DNA from 3 places in the Pseudomonas knackmussii B13 genome. Region 3 is predicted to be linked to each of the others. Evidence: predicted binding sites of a transcription regulator. Region 3 holds the regulator's gene; each other region holds the start of a gene.
The links. The regulator sigma-54, encoded in region 3, starts transcription at its own class of promoters, with help from an activator protein. The targets are predictions, from matches to a motif close to ANTGGCATNNANNTTGCTNT.
Positions count from the first base shown of each region.

Region 1 (6,719 bases), 180 kb from region 3:
GAACGAGGCCACGCCCATGTTCAGCAGGCGGGTCAGGGTTTCCGCGGCGCTGTTGGTGTGCAGGGTGGACATCACCATGTGCCCGGTCTGCGCGGCCTTGATCGCGATCTCGGCGGTTTCCAGGTCGCGGATCTCGCCGACCATGATCACATCCGGGTCCTGCCGCAGAAACGCGCGCAAGGCTGTGGAGAAATCCATGCCCTGCTTGGGATTCACGTTGACCTGGTTGATGCCTTCCAGGTTGATCTCCACCGGGTCTTCAGCAGTGGAAATGTTGATGTCCGGGGTATTGAGGATATTCAGGCCGGTATACAGGGATACCGTCTTGCCCGAACCGGTGGGGCCGGTTACCAGGATCATGCCTTGTGGCTGTTTCAGCGCCTCCAGATAGAGTTGCTTCTGGTTGTCCTCGTAGCCCAATGCGTCAATGCCCATTTGCGCGCTGGCCGAGTCGAGAATCCGCATCACGATCTTCTCGCCCCACAGGGTGGGCAGAGTGTTGACCCGGAAGTCGATGGACTTGGTCTTCGACACTCGCATCTTGATGCGGCCGTCCTGCGGCTTGCGGCGCTCGGAAATGTCCAGCCCGGCCATGACCTTCAAGCGTGCGGAGATACGGCTGGCCAACTGGATCGGCGGCTTGGCGACCTCGTGCAGCATGCCGTCGGTGCGGAAGCGCACGCGGTAGATCTTTTCGTAGGGTTCGAAGTGCAAGTCTGATGAGCCGCCTCGGATGGCATCCAGCAGCATCTTGTTGACGAAGCGCACTACGGGAGCGTCGTCGGCGTCGCCGCCAATGCTCTCTTCCTTACGCTCTGCGTCGCCACTCTCGATATCCAGTCCTTCCAGGTCGACGTCGGCGAGAGAATCTAGCCCTCCTGTGGGACTTTCGAAGAGTTTTTCGATGGCATCGCCGAGTTTGTCGTCCTCAACCAGTATGGCCTCGGTGGTCAGGCCCGTGCTGAACTGGACATCGGTGACGGCCTGGTGGTTGGTGGGGTCGGACAAGCCAACGAACAGCTTGTTGCCTCGGCGCCACAATGGAATGACCCGGTGTTGTCGCACCAGCTTTTCGCTGACCAGATCTTTGGGAATGCTATCTCTATCGATACTGCCCAAATCGAAATAGGCGATGCCGAACTGGTCGGCGGCCAGTTCGGTCAGCGGGCGGCTCTTGACCAGCTTGTTCTGCACCAGATAGGTCACCAGCGATAGCTTGTTGCGCTGTGCCTGCTGCTGAGCCTGTTGCGCACTCTTCTCATCGAGCAGCTCGGCAATCACCAGTTGGCGGGCGAGACCGGAGAGGACGACTTGATCGTTCATGGAGGAAGGGCCGAAAGAAAATGTGCAGTTCTTATAACTCACCTGCCATTTAGTGCCAAATGCCTGCCCAGGGAGTGCCATTTTTTGTCAGTTGTTGCCGGTTCGGGCTCGCCAGCTGACTTGTGATGGACTGTTGACGCTGGAATTCGCGCTATTTCGGTTTTGGCACAGCTTGTGCTTTGATCCAGTCAGGTCGACAGACCGTACCCCATTCCAAGGAGAGTTATATGAACGCTCAGAAAGGCTTTACCCTGATCGAACTCATGATCGTGGTTGCGATCATCGGTATCCTGGCTGCCATCGCTCTGCCGGCCTATCAGGACTACACCATCCGTGCCCGTGTATCGGAAGCTCTGGTTCTGGCATCTGGCGTCAAGGCCACAGTTGGTGAGAATATCGCGAGCAATAACAAGATTGATGCAAACTCTTGTAAGGGCTTCACTGATATCACTACTGCTACTGATAACGTTTCGTCGGTGAAGTGTGATACTGGCGAGATTACTGTAGTGACCACTGCTAAGGCGGGCGGCGTCACTCTGACGCTGACTCCTAGCCAAGCCTCTGGCGGCCCTGTCACCTGGAAGTGTGCTACTACTTCTGATGCTAAGTACGTTCCGGCTGAGTGCCGTTAATAAGGCATAGCCTTATCGGTATTCGAAGACGCCCTGCCATGCAGGGCGTTTTTCTTTTGTACGGTGTAAGTTCGATAAAGCAGGTGCTAATAGTGGCATTTAAAAGGTGGATAGCGTGGGGCGGGTTCCTTGGCTTGTACTTCCTCCCCATGCTTCTGGAGCCTAGTCCACTTTCAATTGGCGATTCGCGGGTGCGAATGCTCCTGGATGAAGCGCTATTATCACCAACAGTGCGGGAAGACCTGCTGCTTTTCCTGATGACGAACACCATCCTTTGTGCCGCTGCTCTGGCTTGCTTTACTTGGCTGGCGCGCGGATTAGCCAGATTGCTGGGTGTCTCTCCAGCACTTTCCTTATTGGTTGCCTTGCTTTTCGGATGGATGTTGCTTGTATCCACCAATGCTTGGTTTTTCCCACGCTCCAACTATTCCATCACTTTGTCGACGCTTGACTCTGCCTTGCTCGGCAAGATTCTGCTGGGCATATTCGTTGCGTTGCTGGTGTTCGTCTACATACGCGTATATGGCGCTCGACACTTTAGCGTCCTGGCCGGGGTTTTGATTTGCGGCGGCTTTTCTCTGGGGCTGTTAAGTCTTTCGGGGGCAGTGTCGATCAACGCTACCAGCAAGCGAAACGTCATTATCATCGGCGTGGACTCTCTATCGGGAGATGTATTCGATCGGAGTCTTGATCTACTGCCAAATCTCGCGCAGGAAACGGTTCATGCTACCCATTACACGAGAGCTTACACGCCATTGGGGCGTACTTTCCCAGCATGGGTCTCTTTGCTGAGTGGTCGCTCGCCTAGCGAGCACGGTGCCGTTTTCAACTTGCGCAACATGGATCATGTGCAGAAAGACGGTTTATTGCCGGCCGAACTGCGGAGTAAAGGCTATCGTGCGGTGTTTGCCATCGATGAGCGGCGTTTCTCCAATATTGATGAGAGCTTCGGTTTCGATCAGGTTGTTGGGCCCAAACCAGGGGTACTGGATTTTGTTCTGCAGGCACCGACTGACACGCCATTGAACAATCTACTGCTTCAGACTCGGCTGGGGCGAATTTTGCTGCCGTACTCCTATATCAACTCGGCAGCCCATACCAACTATTCGTCGGACGGTTTTGTTCAGTCGGTGCTCAATTCTTCCACGGTCGATAGACCGCTGTTTCTGGCGGTTCACTTCGAGTCAGCACATTTCCCATTCAAAACCAGGCATGCACGAGCGAAGGTGCAGCGCGAGAATTCGTTCTTGGCGCAGCAGTTGGAGGCGCTGACTGCTGTTGATCATCAGGTTGGGCAATTGATGAGTGGCTTGCGCAAAAAAGGCATGCTCGATGATGCGCTTGTGTTGGTTCTATCCGATCACGGCGAAGGGCTTGGGGACGTGGAGTCCGTTGTCATGCTCGATGGCCAGCCCGTGCAGATTTCCGGCTTTGGGCATGGGGCCAATATCCTGAGTGATCGACAAAACCGCATCGTGCTTGCCGCGACCACTTACAAAAATGGCCGGCCTGTTACGAGTTCCTCATCTGTTTCTGAGCAGGTATCGCTTCTCGATGTGCGTGGTGCTGTTGAGGGGTATGTGCGCACCGGAGAATTTACGCTAACGCCCCAGGACGCCTGTCTGGTGGTGGAAACCGGTATTCGGTTCCATGCAACTAGCGACTACAGAACTGTCAGCGAAGTGGAAATTGCCCAACAAGCCGCCTCCTACTACGAGGTCGATGCACAAGGGCGTCTGCGCATTCGCGAGGATCGTATAGGAGAGCTGTTGGCCTCCAAGGATATCGGCCTGCGCTGCCGTGATCGGATCACCTGGTATGAAGCGGCCAGTCAACGCATCCTGAGCGTCAGCCTCGATGAAAAGGGCATTCCCGCCCAGCAGCAATTGCCTCGAGACGAGGATGTCGCGAGAATAGTGGCATATCGGAATCGGTATGTTCACTAAGGTGGAATCTCCATGGATGGAGTGGTGCGGCTGGGCAAGGGCTCGGCCATCTCGGGTTGGTCCGTTGTAGGTACTTTTGCTTTCCTCGGGCTTTTCCTTCAGGCCTCGCTTGAGCTCTTCTATTTCCCTCCGATCACAGCATTCCAGTTGTTCCTGCTGGGTGTATCCGTATGGCGCGCCGTACCCGACGTCTCGCGGTCGGCCGGGTTCGGCCTTGCTGGCATGTGGCTGCTTTCTTTGTTCGGCGGATTGCTGCCCATCCTCTCCGAGCGACTAGAGCCTTGGTCCTGGCTGGTCCTACAGTTCCTGTTGGCCCATGCGCTTTGGCTGATAGTGCTTCTCTGGCGTATGGCCCGTTTCGAAGCTCATACGGCCAGGCGTTGTTTTCGTGCGTCGCTGATTCTTCTCTTTTCCTGGTTGCTGCTGGGGACCGGCAGCGATCTCCAGCGCTTCCATCGAGAGATTCTGTTGTTCGAATCCTTCAGCGTGGTGCTGGGGCTGATCGCCTTCGGTCTAGGCGCGAGGGCCGCGGAAGCATTGGCGGCGTGGCTGCTCGCGGTGCTGCTGGTCCAACTTCCCTCGACCTTCGCAGCAGTGCAATCGGGTACCGGAGCCATCAGTGCCTGGCGTGCGCTCGAGGTCCTGGGTCATATCGCTTTCGCTGGCTGCCTGCTTGGCTGGTTTCGACACGACGCCAAGGCGCCGTTGTGGGTCGCCTCCGGCCTGGCTGCAATGGCGATCATTTATCTGGTCGTCGTTTCGGTCTTCTGGCTTCGCCTTGAGGAGCCGTCCATGTACGACTGGTTCCTCAATCCGCCATTGTTCAAACATATCCGCCACATCGGGTATTTCCTCTGTCCCGCCATAATCCTTTGCCTGTGGGCTTTCCTGGCTTGCGAAGGCAGAGCATTTCTACTGTTCTGGCTGGCCTATGTCGTTGCCGCTGGCCTCTTGCTCTGGTCGGGTGGGCGTGGTGCATTCGTCGCTTCCGCCGCTGGTGTGGCTTTCATGCTGTTCGCTTTCCGCGGGTTCTATTCATCGCAAAGACTCCGCTGGGCGCTGATCGGGCTTTTGCTGGCGCTGCTTCTAGCGGCTCTGTTTCCTGTCTATGACTCAGGGCTGGGGTGGCTATCCGCGCTAGCGCGTTCGGAGGAGGCCAGTACGGTCAACTCCCTTAGCACTGGGCGCCTGCGAATCTGGTCATTGCAGTGGAAGTTGGTCGTTGAAAAGCCCTGGTTCGGCTGGGGTGGCGATGTCATCAACGAGTTCTTTGCTAGAAAGCGATTCGTCCAAGCGCACAACGCTTTTCTGCAGTTGCTGGTCGAGTGGGGGATTGCAGGGCTGCTGGTCATCGGCGGCGGTCTGGCGACTCTACTGGTGAAAGCGCGATTTCCGCTGCGTTCAGTCGATTCGCTTTTCGACAGGCGAGTGCTCGGTGGTGCCCTTGTCATCGCGCTGCTGGCACTCTCGATGGTCGACGGTGTGCTTTATCACGCCATGCCCTCCATTCTCCTGACGCTGGGGTATGCAATGTTGCTGAGCGGGCGGGAATCTAGGGCCCATTCCGAGGCAATTGCCTAGCAGGGGGGCTGATGTTAATTTAGCGCCCCGCCGCCGGTGTAGCTCAGTCGGTAGAGCAGCTCATTCGTAATGAGAAGGTCGGGGGTTCGATTCCTCTTACCGGCACCAGCTTCAACAGAAAGCCCCGCTTTGGCGGGGCTTTCTGCTTTCTGGCTGCCCTGTTTTCACTGCTTCCCGCTGGTTGGCTGTCGAATTGCCATCAGGGCCCGGACTATACTGCCGCAGCCTTTGATGCATCCGTAGGGGATGGAGCGGTCGGTGAAGCAGTCGAGCGAAAGCGCCAGGTTCAGTCGTTCCTTTGCCCGACGCGTGCTTTTGCCGCGGGCCATCGGTTTGGCGGTCGGGTTCTTCTGTGTGGCGGCGGTGATCTGGGAGCAGGGACGGTCGGCCTGGGTCTGGGCGCTGCTGTTGTGGTTCTGCTTCCTGTGGCCGCAGGTGGCTTACCAGATCTCGTCACGTTCGGCTTCAGTGAAGGTGCTGGAGCGGCGGTTCGTGCTTTTCGACTCGCTGATGGGCGGCTTCTGGATCGGCACCATCCAGTTCAATGTGCTGCCTTCGGTCATGATGTTGTCCATGCTCGCGATGAACAATACGGCCAACGGCGGTGCGCGCCTGGTGGTCAATGGCTTCCTGCTGCAGGCGGTCGGCATGCTGGTTGCGGGGCTACTGTTCGGTTTCGGCTTCTCTCCTTACACGTCCCAGGCCGTTCTCTACGCGTGCATTCCTATGTTGGTCATCCACCCGATGACCATTGGCCTCGTGCTCTACCAACTCGCCATCCAGTTGTCGAAGCACAAGAAGGCGCTGCGCGACCTGAGTCGCACGGACAGCCTCACGCAGCTGTTCAATCGCGGCTACTGGAAGGAGCGCCTGCAGCAGGAGTTCGAGCATTGCCGGCAGTCGCGGCAGGATGCCTCGCTGGCGGTGATAGATGTCGACCACTTCAAGGCCGCCAACGACCGGCACGGCCACGTGGTGGGCGACCTGGTGCTGCGCCGGTTGAGTGAATTCATTCGGCAGCACCTGCGGGCCGAGGACCTTGCCGGGCGCTTCGGCGGCGACGAGTTCTGCATCCTGCTGCCGCGGGTGAAGCCGGAGGCCGCGCGCGATGTGCTGGAGCGGCTGCGTCGTGAACTGATCGCGCAGCAGTGGGAGAACGTGCCGGAGTTGCGCGTCAGCCTGAGCATCGGCATCGCCGGCTTCGATCCGGCGATGCAGGACTCGACCGAGTGGCTGC
Region 1 is NZ_HG322950.1:4,988,026-4,994,744, reverse strand. It holds gene pilB (type IV-A pilus assembly ATPase PilB) at 1-1,323, opposite strand, end outside; gene PKB_RS23335 (pilin) at 1,551-1,955, shown strand; gene PKB_RS23330 (sulfatase-like hydrolase/transferase) at 2,153-3,901, shown strand; gene PKB_RS23325 (O-antigen ligase family protein) at 3,914-5,482, shown strand; tRNA gene PKB_RS23320 (tRNA-Thr) at 5,515-5,590, shown strand; gene PKB_RS23315 (diguanylate cyclase) at 5,741-6,719, shown strand, end outside.
Region 1: a site for sigma-54 is predicted at 1,485-1,504, ahead of PKB_RS23335 (pilin). Genes of this name have one in related genera too.

Region 2 (6,719 bases), 3.0 Mb from region 3:
ATCCGCGGCGGCACCATCCCGATCCTCGACCTGTCGCTGGCCACCGGCCGCCGCGGCTTGCGCGATATCGAAAACAGTTTCGTGATCATCACCGAGTACAACACCAAGGTGCAGGGCTTCCTGGTGCACTCGGTGGAACGCATCGTCAACATGAACTGGGGCGAGATCCATCCGCCGCCCAAGGGCACCGGCCGCGATCATTACCTGACGGCGGTCACTCGTGTGGACAAGCAGCTGGTGGAAGTCATCGACGTGGAGAAGATCCTCGCCGAAGTCGCGCCGACCAGCGAGGAAATCTCCGAGGGCGTCGTGGATGCCGATACCCAGGCTCGCGCGATCAGCAAACGCGTGCTGGTGGTGGACGACTCCTCCGTGGCCCGCAAGCAGCTGGTGCGCTGCCTGGAAACTGTCGGTGTCGAAGTGCTGGCGCTCAATGACGGCCGCCAGGCGCTGGACTACCTTCAACAGATGCTGGATGCCGGCGGCAAGCCGGGCGAAGAACTGCTGATGGTGATTTCCGACATCGAAATGCCGGAGATGGACGGATACACGCTGACAGCAGAAATTCGCCATGATCCGCGACTGCAGGATTTGCATATTCTCCTGCATACTTCGTTGTCGGGGGTGTTCAACCAGGCGATGGTCAGGAAGGTCGGCGCCGACGATTTCCTGGCCAAGTTCCGTCCGGACGACCTGGCGGCACGAGTAGCCGAACGGATTCGCGCGTTCGACGCACGTTGACACGGGGAACACCCGCAAGGTGACCACGGGCGGCCCCAGTGCCGTCCAAGGCCGGGGTCGACTCCGGCCTGCACGGTGCCGCAGTGGGCATCGGGCCAACACAAAGGGGCGTTCATAGGTGACATCAACCAATCTGGAATTCGAGCTGTTCCGGGACTTCCTGGAAAAGACCTGTGGCATCGTGCTGGGTGCCAACAAGCAGTACCTGGTCGCCAGCCGTCTGAACAAGTTGATGGAACAGCAGGGCATCAAGACGCTCGGCGAATTGGTGCAGAAGATCCAGGGCCCGTCGCGCGGTCAATTGCGCGAGCTGGTCGTGGATGCCATGACCACCAACGAAACCCTCTGGTTTCGCGACACCTATCCCTTCGAGGTGCTGAAGAACCGCGTGCTGGCCGAGAGCATCAAGGCCAGTCCCGGACAGCGCCTGCGCATCTGGTCGGCGGCCTGTTCGTCGGGCCAGGAGCCCTACTCGCTGTCGATGACCATCGACGAGTTCGAGAAGACCAACCTCGGCCAGCTCAAGGCCGGCGTGCAGATCGTGGCGACCGACCTTTCCGGCTCCATGCTCAACGCTTGCCGCGCCGGCGAGTACGACAGCCTGGCGATCGGCCGCGGCCTGTCCCAGGAGCGCCTGCAGCGCTACTTCGACGCCAAGGGGCCGGGACGCTGGGCAGTGAAGCCGGCAATCAAGAGCCGCGTCGAGTTCCGCGCGCTGAACCTGCTGGACAGCTACGCGAGCCTCGGCAAGTTCGACCTGATCTTCTGCCGCAACGTGCTCATCTATTTCTCCGCCGAGATCAAGCGCGACATCCTGCTGCGCATGCACGCCGCGCTGAAGCCGGGCGGCTACCTGTTCCTCGGCGCCTCCGAAGCGCTCAACGGCCTGCCGGATCATTACCAGATGGTCCAGTGCAACCCGGGGATCATCTACAAGGCCAAGTAGGCCGTGGCCGGACCGGCGTTGCGGCCGGCCCGTGCATCTGGTGCAGGCCTATCGGTCTGTTGCCGATCCGATCTCTCCCTCTCCCCAACCCTCTCCCGCAAGCGGGAGAGGGGGCTGTCCGGCGTGTGCGGAAATCCCGGCGTCAGCCTGCAGGAGCGGATTCATCCGTGAACCGTACGGCACCGTGATCCCTGTAGGAGCGGCCCATGGCCGCGAATCGCGCGCATGGCGCGCTCCTACAGGTTCAAATTGGCGCGAGAATTTTCGCGGATGAATCCGCTCCTGCATGACCTGGAAGGGAAGCTCGATGCGCGACTGTAGGAGCGGACCTTGTCCGCGAAAATTCGCAGGCGCAGCCTCGCACTCGCGGAGATCACGGGAAGCTGCGAGCGGAGCTCGAACACCCCGCCCAAAGGGCAGGGCGCCCTTGCCGCCGGGCGGAAATGCCTTGCCGCTTGCCGCGATTTGCCGCCTCTTGCCGCTCCCGATTTCATCTCAATGCCTTGATTTAAAAGGATTTCAAATATTGGCACGCACCTTGCTGAAGTGATGGCAAGCCCACACCGGCAAACAGGTTCGTGACCATGAGCATCAGCTTCGATACCGCCCTCGGCATCCATCAGCAGGCCCTCAGCTTCCGCTCACAGCGCGCCGAGGTCCTGGCCAACAACCTGGCCAACGCCGACACGCCGAACTACAAGGCGCGCGACATGGATTTCGCCTCGGTGCTCGCGGCCCAGTCCGGCAATGCCCAGCGCGGCAACTTCGCCACCACGCTCACCAACTCCCGGCACATCGAAGCCGACGGCGTGAGCCTGAGCGACGACGCGCTGAAGTACCGCATTCCGGCCAACCCCGCGCTCGACCAGAACACCGTCGACGCGCAGGTCGAGCAGGCGAAGTACGCCGAGAACGCCACCCAGTTCCAGGCCAGCTTCACCTTCCTCAACAGCAAGTTCAAAGGTCTGATGACCGCCATTCGCGGGGAGTGATCGCCATGTCTCTGGCCAGTGTCTTCAACATCGCCGGTACCGGCATGAGTGCCCAGACCACCCGTCTGAATACCACCGCCTCCAACCTCGCCAACGCCGAGAGCGTGTCCTCGAGCATCGATCAGACCTATCGCGCGCGCCATCCGGTGTTCTCCGCGATGTTCCAGCAGGCCCAGGGCGACCAGGGCTCGCTGTTCGACGACGGCAACAACCAGGCCGGCAGCGGTGTGCAGGTGCTCGGCGTGGTCGAGGACCAGAGCCCGCTGGTGCCGCGCTACGAGCCGAACCATCCGGCTGCCGACGCCAACGGCTACGTGTACTACCCGAACGTCAACGTGGTGCAGGAGATGGCCGACATGATCTCCGCCAGCCGCTCGTTCCAGAGCAATGCGGAAATGATGAACACCGCCAAGCAGATGATGCAGAAGGTGCTGACCCTGGGTCAGTGAGTCGCCGCCTCGAAGGATAGAAAATGACCACCACTTCCAGCGCCACCAACAGCAGCTCCAGCGCCTCGATCCTGTCGGCACTCAACGCCGGCTCGTCGAGTTCGTCGAGCTCGACTGCGGAAACCGGCACCAGCTCGCTGGGCAAGGATTCGTTCCTGCAGCTGCTGGTCACCCAGCTGAACAACCAGAACCCACTGGACCCGCAGGACAACACCCAGTTCGTGTCGCAGCTGGCGCAGTTCAGCAGCCTGGAGAGCATGGAGAACCTGGATACCACCCTGGGCTCCTTCTACTCCTCCTTCCAGTCCTCGCAGGCCCTGCAGGCTTCGTCGCTGGTCGGCCGCTCAGTGATAGTCGCCTCCGGCAAGGCCCAGCTCGACGATCCGACTGCCGGTGTCGCGGGCACCCTGGTGATGCCTTCGGCCGGCGACGGCACCGCGGTGAAGATCTACGACGCCGACGGCGACCTGGTGCGCACCATCGACATGGGCACGCAGAAGAGCGGCAACATCGACTTCAAGTGGGACGGCAAGGACGACAGCGGCAACCTGGTGGATGCCGGCGCCTACACCTTCAAGGCCACCTCGACGATCGATGGCACCAGCACCGCGCTGACCACCTACCTGCCGGCGACGGTGAACAGCGTCACGCTGGGCCAGAACGGCGCGAGCATGACCCTCAATCTCGCTGGCATCGGCGCCGTCTCGGCCTCCAGCATCCAGACCATTGGCAAATAATCACGCCGTCCTTCGGCACGGGAGCTGATCCATGTCTTTCAATACCGCCCTGAGTGGACTGAACGCCGCGAGCACTGACCTGAACGTGACCGGCAACAACATCGCCAACGTCGGCACCACCGGCTTCAAGTCGTCGCGCACCGAGTTCGCCGACCTCTATGCCTCTTCCATGCTCGGCACCGGGCGCAATGCCGTGGGCAGCGGGGTCATCACCCAGTCGGTGTCCCAGCAGTTCACCCAGGGCAACCTGAGCAACACCGGTCGCAGCCTGGACCTGGCCATCAGCGGCAACGGCTTCTTCATGACCAGCGACAACGGCTCGCGCATCTATACCCGTAACGGCACCTTCAATACCGACGCCGCCGGCTACATCATCGACGGCTCTGGCAACCGCCTGCAGGGTTACGGCGTGAGCTCCACCGGTTCGGTGGTCAACGGCGTGATCACCGACCTCAAGGTCGATACTGCCAACCAGCCGCCGAGCCCGACCTCGAAGATCACCTCGACCCTGAGCCTGAATTCCAAGGCCACCACTCCGACCACCACGCCGTTCGACGCGACCAACTCGGACACCTACAACTGGTCGACCTCGGTGGATATCTACGACTCCCAGGGCAACTCGCACACCATGACGAACTACTTCGTCAAGGACAGCAGCAACAACTGGAGCATGTACAGCCTGGTTGACGGCCGCTCGCCGACCAACCCGGCCAGCACCACGCCGATGACCACCCAGCTCACCTTCAGCAGCGCCGGCCAGCTCACCGGGATCAGCTCCACCGACCTGACGGTGAACGCCGACAACAGCCTGACCCTGAACGGCTGGGTGCCGGCCGCGGTCACCAACGCCAACACCAATCCGGTGACCTGGGGTGCCAACGGCGCGGCGGCCGCTTCCGGCGGCATCAACATGGACTTCACCAAGACCACCCAGACCAACGCCAGCTTCGCGGTCACCGCAGTGACCCAGGACGGCTACTCCACAGGCCAGATGTCCGGCCTGTCGGTGGCCGAGGACGGGCAGATGTACGCCACCTACACCAACGGCCAGTCCAAGGTGATCGGCCAGGTGATTCTCGCCAACTTTGCCAACACCCAGGGCCTGACCCCGGTGGGCAACACCGGCTGGAAGCAGTCGCTGGCTTCCGGCGAGGCAGTGGTGGGCACACCGACTTCCGGCACCCTGGGTTCGGTGGGCTCCGGTTCGCTGGAAGAATCCAACGTCGACCTCACCGCGCAGCTGGTGAACCTGATCGTGGCGCAGCGCAACTACCAGGCGAACGCCAAGACGGTCCAGACCGAAAGCACCATCTCCGACGCGATCATCAACATCCGCTGATTGCGGCAAGGCGTCTTGCCGCTGGCGGCAGTCCGTCGCCGCCAGCGCTCCCTTCAGGCTCCCTCGGGAGCCTTCTGTTTTTGTTTTTTCCTTTCATATCAGCGTTTTATTCTTATTTTTCAGATTTGGCACAGCCCTTGCTGAAGTACCTCCAGCAGCGCCGGGAAACCGACCCGGCCTTGGAGGATCACCTTGGACAGAATGCTCTACGTCGCCATGAGCGGGGCCAGCCAGAACACCCTGGCGATGCAGGCCCACGCCAACAACCTGGCGAACATTTCCACCACCGGATTCCGTCGGGATTTCGAGCAGGCGCGTGCCATGCCGGTCTTCGGCGACAGTTTTCCGGCGCGTGTGTACGCCATGAGCGAACGCCCGGCCACCGACTTCAGCGGCGGCTCCCTGCAGGAAACCGGACGTGACCTCGACGTAGCTGCCAAGGGCAATGCCTGGATCGCCGTGCAGGCGCCGGACGGCGGTGAAGCCTACGTGCGCACCGGCAGCCTGGAAATCGACGCGCTCGGCCAGCTGCGTACCGGCGACGGCATGCCGGTGCTGGGCAATGGCGGGCCGATCGCCGTGCCGCCGGAAGAGAAGATCGACATCGGCGAGGACGGCACCATCACCATCCGCGGCCAGGGCAACAACCCCAACGCGCTGGCCACCGTCGACCGCATCAAGCTGGTCACTCCGGACCCCAAGCAACTGGAGAAGGGCGCCGACGGCCTGATCCGCGTCGCCCAGGGCCAGCCGGCGCCACAGGCCGACGCCAATGCCAGCGTGCAGTCCGGCTTCCTCGAATCGAGCAACGTCAACGCGGTGGAAGAGATGACCTCGATCCTCGCGCTGTCCCGCCAGTTCGAGCTCCACGTGAAGATGATGCGCACCGCCGAGGATGACTCCCAGGCGGCGGCAAAGGTTTTGCAAATTAGCTAATCACCCGGTAGAGGCGTCATGAATCCGACGCCCGAGGAGAACCGACATGCTTCCGGCTCTGTGGGTCAGCAAGACGGGCTTAGCCGCCCAGGACATGAACCTGACCACCATTTCCAACAACCTGGCCAACGTCTCGACCACCGGCTTCAAGCGCGATCGCGCCGAGTTCCAGGACCTGCTGTACCAGATCAAGCGTCAACCCGGCGCCAACTCGACCCAGGACAGCCAACTGCCCTCGGGCCTGCAGCTGGGCACCGGCGTGCGCATCGTCGGCACCCAGAAGAACTTCACCGCCGGCAGCCTGCAGACCACCGACAACCCGCTGGACATGGCGGTCAACGGTCGTGGTTTCTTCCAGGTGCTGACCCCGGACGGCACCGTCGCCTACACCCGCGACGGCAGCTTCCACCTGAACTCCGACGGCCAGATCGTCACCTCCAACGGCAACGCCCTGGAGCCGGCCATCGTGGTCCCGGCAGAAACCCAGACCTTCACCGTCGGCACCGACGGCACCGTCTCGGTCACCGTCGCCGGCAACTCCACGCCGCAGGTGATCGGCAACATCCAGACCGCCGACTT
Region 2 is NZ_HG322950.1:1,680,828-1,687,546, forward strand. It holds gene PKB_RS08055 (chemotaxis protein CheV) at 1-741, shown strand, start outside; gene cheR (protein-glutamate O-methyltransferase CheR) at 860-1,687, shown strand; gene flgB (flagellar basal body rod protein FlgB) at 2,272-2,679, shown strand; gene flgC (flagellar basal body rod protein FlgC) at 2,685-3,128, shown strand; gene flgD (flagellar hook assembly protein FlgD) at 3,152-3,865, shown strand; gene flgE (flagellar hook protein FlgE) at 3,897-5,204, shown strand; gene flgF (flagellar basal-body rod protein FlgF) at 5,397-6,140, shown strand; gene flgG (flagellar basal-body rod protein FlgG) at 6,187-6,719, shown strand, end outside.
Region 2: a site for sigma-54 is predicted at 2,213-2,232, ahead of flgB (flagellar basal body rod protein FlgB). Genes of this name have one in related genera too.

Region 3 (6,719 bases):
CATGGGCAAGTCGGGCCACATCGGCCGCAAGATCGCCGCGACCCTGGCCAGTACAGGCACCCCTTCATTCTTCGTACACCCGGCCGAAGCCAGCCATGGCGACATGGGCATGATCACCAAGGACGACCTGGTCCTGGCGCTGTCCAACTCCGGCTCGACCGCCGAGATCGTCACCCTGCTGCCGCTGATCAAGCGCCTGGGCATCACCCTGGTGAGCATGACCGGCAACCCGGAATCGCCGCTGGCCAAGGCCGCCGCGGTCAACCTGGACGCCAGCGTCGAGCACGAAGCCTGCTCGCTGAACCTCGCGCCGACCTCCTCCACCACCGTTTCCCTGGTACTCGGCGACGCCCTGGCTATCGCCCTGCTGGAAGCCCGCGGTTTCACCGCCGAGGACTTCGCATTCTCCCACCCGGGCGGCGCCCTGGGCCGGCGACTGCTGCTTAAAGTGGAAAACGTCATGCACGTGGGCGAGGAACTGCCGCAGGTTTCCCCTGGCACCTCGCTCAGCGGCGCTCTGCTCGAGATGACCCGCAAGGGCCTTGGCATGACCATCATCCTCGGCGACGACGGCCGACTCGCTGGCGTATTCACCGACGGCGACCTGCGCCGCACCCTCGACAAGGGGCTGGACGTACGCCAGGTGACCATCGACCAGGTCATGACCGTTCACGGCAAGACCGTGCGCCCGGACATGCTGGCCGCCGAAGCCCTGAAAATCATGGACGACCACAAGATCAACGTTCTCGTCGTAGTCGACGGAAATGATCGCCCGGTGGGCGTACTGCACGTACACGACCTGACCCGCGCCGGAGTCATCTGAATGACCGCAGATCTGCTGCAACGCGCCAGCGGCGTGCGCCTGGCGGTGTTCGACGTCGACGGCGTGCTCACCGACGGCAAGCTCTACTTCCTCCCCGACGGCGGCGAGTTCAAGACCTTCAACACCCTTGACGGCCACGGCATCAAGATGCTGATCGCCTCCGGTGTGCGCACCGCGATCATCAGTGGCCGCAAGAGCGCCGTTGTCGAGCGCCGCGCGCAGAACCTGGGCATCCAGCACCTGTTCCAGGGCCGCGAGGACAAGCTGGTAGTGCTCGACCAACTGCTAGCCGAACTCGGGCTAGGCTATGAACAGGTCGCCTACCTGGGCGACGACCTGCCAGACCTGCCGGTGATCCGCCGGGTCGGCCTGGGCATGGCCGTAGCCAACGCCGACGCCTTCGTTCGCCAGCACGCCCACGGCGTGACCCAGGCGCGCGGCGGCGAAGGTGCAGCCCGGGAATTCTGCGAACTGATCCTGCGCGCCCAGGGCAACCTGGAAGCGGCGCAAAGCGCTTATCTGTAGAGCCGAACATGCCGAAGACTTTTCGCCAGAAGCTGCTCCTTGCCCTGATCGCGGTCCTGCTGATCGCCATGGGCTATTACTGGAACGTGCGCCTGGACCTGTTCACCGAACGCAAGATCCCGCCCAGCAATGACGCGATCGATTTCTACGCAGCGAACGCCCACAGTGTTCAGTACCGCATCGACGGCACGCTCGCCTACGAGATGACCGCCGACCGCCTGGAACACATGAAGGCTACCGACGTCACCAACGTCACCACGCCCGACCTGTACTTCTTCCGCGAAGGCCAACCGCAGCCCTGGCACGTGCAGAGCGTGCGCGCCGAGGTCGGTCCGGAAGGCAAGCAGGTCGAGTTGATCGACGATGTCCGCGTCAAGCGCACTGACGCCGAGAACCGCACGCTGCTGCTAACCACTACGCGTATGACGGTGTTCCCGGACCAGAATTATGCGCAAACCGAACAGCCCGTTAAGATCACCGAGCCCAACGGCGTGACGACGGCGATAGGAATGAAAGCGTATCTGAAAGACAGCCGGATGCTCCTGCTGTCCAACGTAAGAGGTCAGCATGAGGTTCGTTAATACCCTCCCCCTACTCCTCAGCCTCGCCGCCAGCCTCGGCAGCGCCGCCGCCTGGGCACTCCCGACGGACCGCGAGCAACCGATCCGCGTCCAGGCCGACAGCGCCGAGCTGGACGACAAGCAAGGCGTCGCGGTCTACAAGGGCGACGTGGTGGTCACCCAGGGCAGCATGAAGCTGACTGGCAACACAGTGACCCTCAAGCAGAACAAGAACGGCGATATCGAGGTAGTCACCTCGGTCGGCAAGCCTGCGTATTTCGAGCAGAAGCCGGCGCCGGACAAGGAACTCACCAAGGCCTACGGCCTGACCATCCAGTACTTCGTAGCGCAGAACCGGGTGATCCTGATCGACCAGGCCAAGGTGATCCAGGAGGGCAACACCTTCGAAGGCGAGAAGGTCGTCTATGACACCGAACGGCAGATCGTCAATGCCGGCCGCGCCACCGGAACCCCGGTGACCACGCCGCGCCCGCGCATCGACATGGTCATCCAGCCCAAGAAGAAGCAGGACCAGGCCCAGTAATGGCTACCCTAACCGCGCAACACCTTGCCAAGAGCTACAAGGGTCGCCAGGTCGTCCGCGACGTCAGCATGAGCATCGACAGCGGGCAGATCGTCGGCCTGCTCGGCCCCAACGGCGCCGGCAAGACCACCTGCTTCTACATGATCGTCGGCCTGGTGCGCGCCGATCAGGGCCTGGTCCGCATCGACGACCAGGACGTCACCAACCTGCCGATGCATGGCCGCGCCCGCGCCGGCATCGGCTATTTGCCGCAGGAAGCCTCGATCTTCCGCAAGCTGTCGGTGGCGGACAACATCAGCGCCATCCTCGAGACCCGCAAGGACCTCGATCGAGCCGGTCGCAAGGAGGCCCTCGACGGACTCCTCGAGGAATTCCACATCCACCACATCCGCGACAACCTTGGCATGAGCCTGTCCGGTGGTGAACGCCGCCGCGTGGAAATCGCCCGCGCCCTGGCCAGTTCGCCCAAGTTCATCCTGCTCGATGAACCCTTCGCCGGCGTGGACCCGATCTCGGTGGGCGACATCAAGCAGATCATCCATCACCTCAAGACCAAGGGCATCGGCATCCTGATCACCGATCACAACGTCCGCGAGACCCTGGATATCTGCGAGACCGCCTACATCGTCAACGACGGCCAACTGATTGCCGAAGGCGACTCGGAAACCATCCTGGCCAACGAACTGGTCAAGGAAGTCTACCTGGGCCACGAGTTCCGCCTCTAAGCCCTACGCCGCCGGGCCACAAAGGCCCGGCAGGCACCTCCTCCCACCTCTCTGCCAAGCCCTCCACCCACGTCTGGAGAAATGTTTCAAGGCTAGGCAAGTAACAAAATTTCAGGCATATAACTTGCTTCCTAGCGGCGCCGCGACGATTCTGAACGAATCGACCAAGGCAGCGTCCGTAGTCGTGGATAGGCGCACTCCGCGCCGGCGAACAAGGTGCCAAGTTCCAGCCATGAAACCATCGCTAGTCCTCAAGATGGGCCAGCAGCTGACGATGACGCCGCAGCTGCAACAAGCCATCCGACTGCTCCAGCTCTCCACCCTGGACCTGCAACAGGAAATCCAGGAGGCCCTGGAGTCCAACCCGATGCTCGAGCGCCAGGAGGACGGTGACGACTACGACGGCAGCGACCCGATGGGCGAAGGCGCCGAAGCTGCCTCCAGCACCACCACCCAGGCCGACAGTTACCAGGAAAGCACCACGCCCAGTGTGGACAGCCTGGACGACGACCAGTGGGCCGAACGCATCCCGAGCGAGCTACCGGTAGATACGGCTTGGGAAGACATCTACCAGACCAGCGCCAGCAGCCTGCCCAGCAGCGATGACGACGAGTGGGACTTCACCGCCCGCACCTCCTCCGGCGAAAGCCTGCAGAGCCACCTGCTCTGGCAGCTCAACCTGGCGCCGATGTCCGATACCGATCGCCTGATCGCGCTGAGCATCATCGACGGCATCAACAACGACGGTTACCTGGAAGAATCCCTCGACGACATTCTCTCCTCCATCGACCCCGAACTCGACGTCGAGATGGACGAGGTGGAAGTAGTCCTGCGCCGCATCCAGCAGATGGAGCCGGCGGGTGTCGGCGCGCGCAACCTGCGCGAATGCCTGCTGCTGCAACTGCGCCAGATGCCTGAGAACACCTACCTGCTCACCGAGGCGCAGCGCCTGGTGAGCGATCACCTCGACCTGCTCGGCAGCCGCGACTACAGCCAGCTGATGCGCCGCATGAAGCTCAAGGAAGACGAGCTGCGCGAAACCATCGAGCTGATCCAGTCACTGCATCCACGCCCCGGCTCGCAGATCGAGTCGGGCGAAGCCGAGTACGTGGTGCCCGACGTCATCGTACGCAAGCACAACGAGCGCTGGCTGGTAGAGCTCAACCAGGAAGCGGTACCGCGCCTGCGCGTGAACTCGCAATATGCAGGCCTCGTACGCCGCGCCGACTCGAGCGCCGACAACACCTTCATGCGCAACCAGCTGCAAGAGGCGCGCTGGTTCATCAAGAGCCTGCAGAGCCGCAACGAAACGCTGATGAAGGTCGCGACCCAGATCGTCGAGCACCAGCGCGGCTTCCTCGAGTACGGCGAAGAGGCCATGAAACCGCTGGTGCTGCACGACATCGCCGAAGCGGTGGGCATGCACGAGTCGACCATCTCGCGCGTCACCACGCAGAAATTCATGCACACGCCGCGTGGCATCTTCGAGCTGAAGTACTTCTTCTCCAGCCACGTCAGCACCTCCGAAGGGGGCGAGTGCTCGTCCACCGCGATCCGCGCGATCATCAAGAAACTGGTCGCGGCAGAAAGTCCGAAAAAGCCGTTGAGCGACAGCAAGATCGCTGGTTTACTGGAGGCACAGGGCATTCAAGTGGCACGACGGACCGTCGCCAAGTACCGCGAATCTCTCGGTATAGCTCCATCCAGCGAGCGCAAGCGACTGGTCTGATTGACCCAAGCCAAAGTGTTCCGGCGGCAGGTTGCATTAACCTGCCACTTATACACGGGCAATAAGGAGAAAGCGGTATGCAAGTCAACATCAGTGGCCATCAACTGGATGTGACCGACGCCCTGCGCGACTATGTGGTCGAAAAACTCGGCCGACTGGAGCGCCACTTCGACAAGATCACCAATGTTCAGGTCATCATGGAGGTCGAAAAGCTGAAACAGCGAATCGAAGCCACGCTGCATATCTCCGGGGGTGAGGTGGTGGCCTGCGCCGAACATGAAGACATGTACGCAGCCATCGACCTTCTGACCGACAAACTCGATCGCCAACTGATCAAACACAAGGAAAAGTACCTCGAACGCCAACAGGGCGTTGGAGTCCGCTAACCCCCCTCTATGATCCGACTTGAGCAAATCCTGACCCCCGGCCGCTCCCTCGTGAGCGTGCCGGGAGGCAGCAAGAAACGCGTCCTCGAACAGATCGCCAACCTGGTCGTTCACGACCTGCCGGGGCTCGACGCACAAGCCATCTTCGAAAGCCTGGTAGCCCGGGAACGCCTGGGCTCCACCGGCTTCGGCAATGGCATCGCCATTCCGCATTGCCGGCTGACCGGCTGCAAGGCGCCAATCAGCGCCATCCTTCACCTGGACACCCCTGTCGATTTCGACGCCCTCGACGGCGCCCCTGTCGACCTGGTCTTCGTACTGCTGGTACCGGAGGCCGCCACCGAAGAGCACCTGGAGCTGCTGCGGCAGATCGCCTCCATGCTCGACCGATCCGAAGTGCGCGATCGCCTGCGTCACGCCACCGATGGCGAGGCGCTGTACCGAATCGTCGTGGACGTACAGAACGGCCACTGACCATGCGCCTGATCATCGTCAGCGGCCGCTCCGGCTCGGGCAAAAGTACAGCCCTCAACGTCCTCGAAGACAACGGCTTCTATTGCATCGACAACCTGCCGGCCAGCCTGCTGCCCGATCTGGCACAGCGCGCCCTGCTGCACACCGAACTGATGCACCCGCAAGTTGCCGTGTCGATCGACGCGCGCAACCTGCCGAGCCAGCTCAAGCGCTTCCCCGAATTGCTGCAGGAAGCCCGCGACAAGCACATCCAGTGCGACGTGCTGTACCTCGACGCCGATGACGAAACGCTGCTCAAGCGCTTTTCGGAAACCCGCCGGCGCCACCCGCTGACCACCGATACCCGCTCGCTGGCCGAAGCCATCGCCGACGAGACGAACCTGCTCGGCCCGATCGCCGATCTCGCCGATCTCAAGCTGAACACGACAAACCTCAACCTCTACCAGTTGCGCGACGTCATCAAACTGCGCCTGCTGAACAAGCCGGAGCTCGGCACCGCTTTCCTCGTCGAATCCTTCGGCTTCAAGCGCGGCATGCCGGTGGACGCCGATCTGGTGTTCGACGTGCGCTGCCTGCCCAACCCGTACTGGAAGCCCGAATTGCGCGAGCTTTCCGGCCTCGACAAGGAAGTGCAGGAGTATCTCGCCGAGCAGCCCGACGTGGAGGAGATGTTCCAGGACACCCTGGCGTACCTGAACAAATGGCTGCCGCGCTTCGCTGCGAGCAACCGCGCCTACGTCACCATTGCCATCGGCTGCACGGGCGGCCATCATCGCTCGGTGTTTCTGGCCGAGCGGATCGGCAAGGCGCTGAGAGATACCCTGAAGAACGTGCAGATTCGCCACCGCGACCTGAGCTAGCAAGCGACCCGAAAAAAGGACAGCCCCCTCGCGATGCCCGCCCTCGAAATCACCATCATCAACAAGCTCGGTCTGCATGCCCGCGCTGCCGCC
Region 3 is NZ_HG322950.1:4,803,881-4,810,599, forward strand. It holds gene PKB_RS22470 (KpsF/GutQ family sugar-phosphate isomerase) at 1-823, shown strand, start outside; gene PKB_RS22475 (KdsC family phosphatase) at 824-1,348, shown strand; gene lptC (LPS export ABC transporter periplasmic protein LptC) at 1,357-1,929, shown strand; gene lptA (lipopolysaccharide transport periplasmic protein LptA) at 1,916-2,452, shown strand; gene lptB (LPS export ABC transporter ATP-binding protein) at 2,452-3,177, shown strand; gene PKB_RS22495 (RNA polymerase factor sigma-54) at 3,410-4,906, shown strand; gene hpf (ribosome hibernation-promoting factor, HPF/YfiA family) at 4,984-5,292, shown strand; gene ptsN (PTS IIA-like nitrogen regulatory protein PtsN) at 5,302-5,766, shown strand; gene rapZ (RNase adapter RapZ) at 5,769-6,626, shown strand; gene PKB_RS22515 (HPr family phosphocarrier protein) at 6,660-6,719, shown strand, end outside.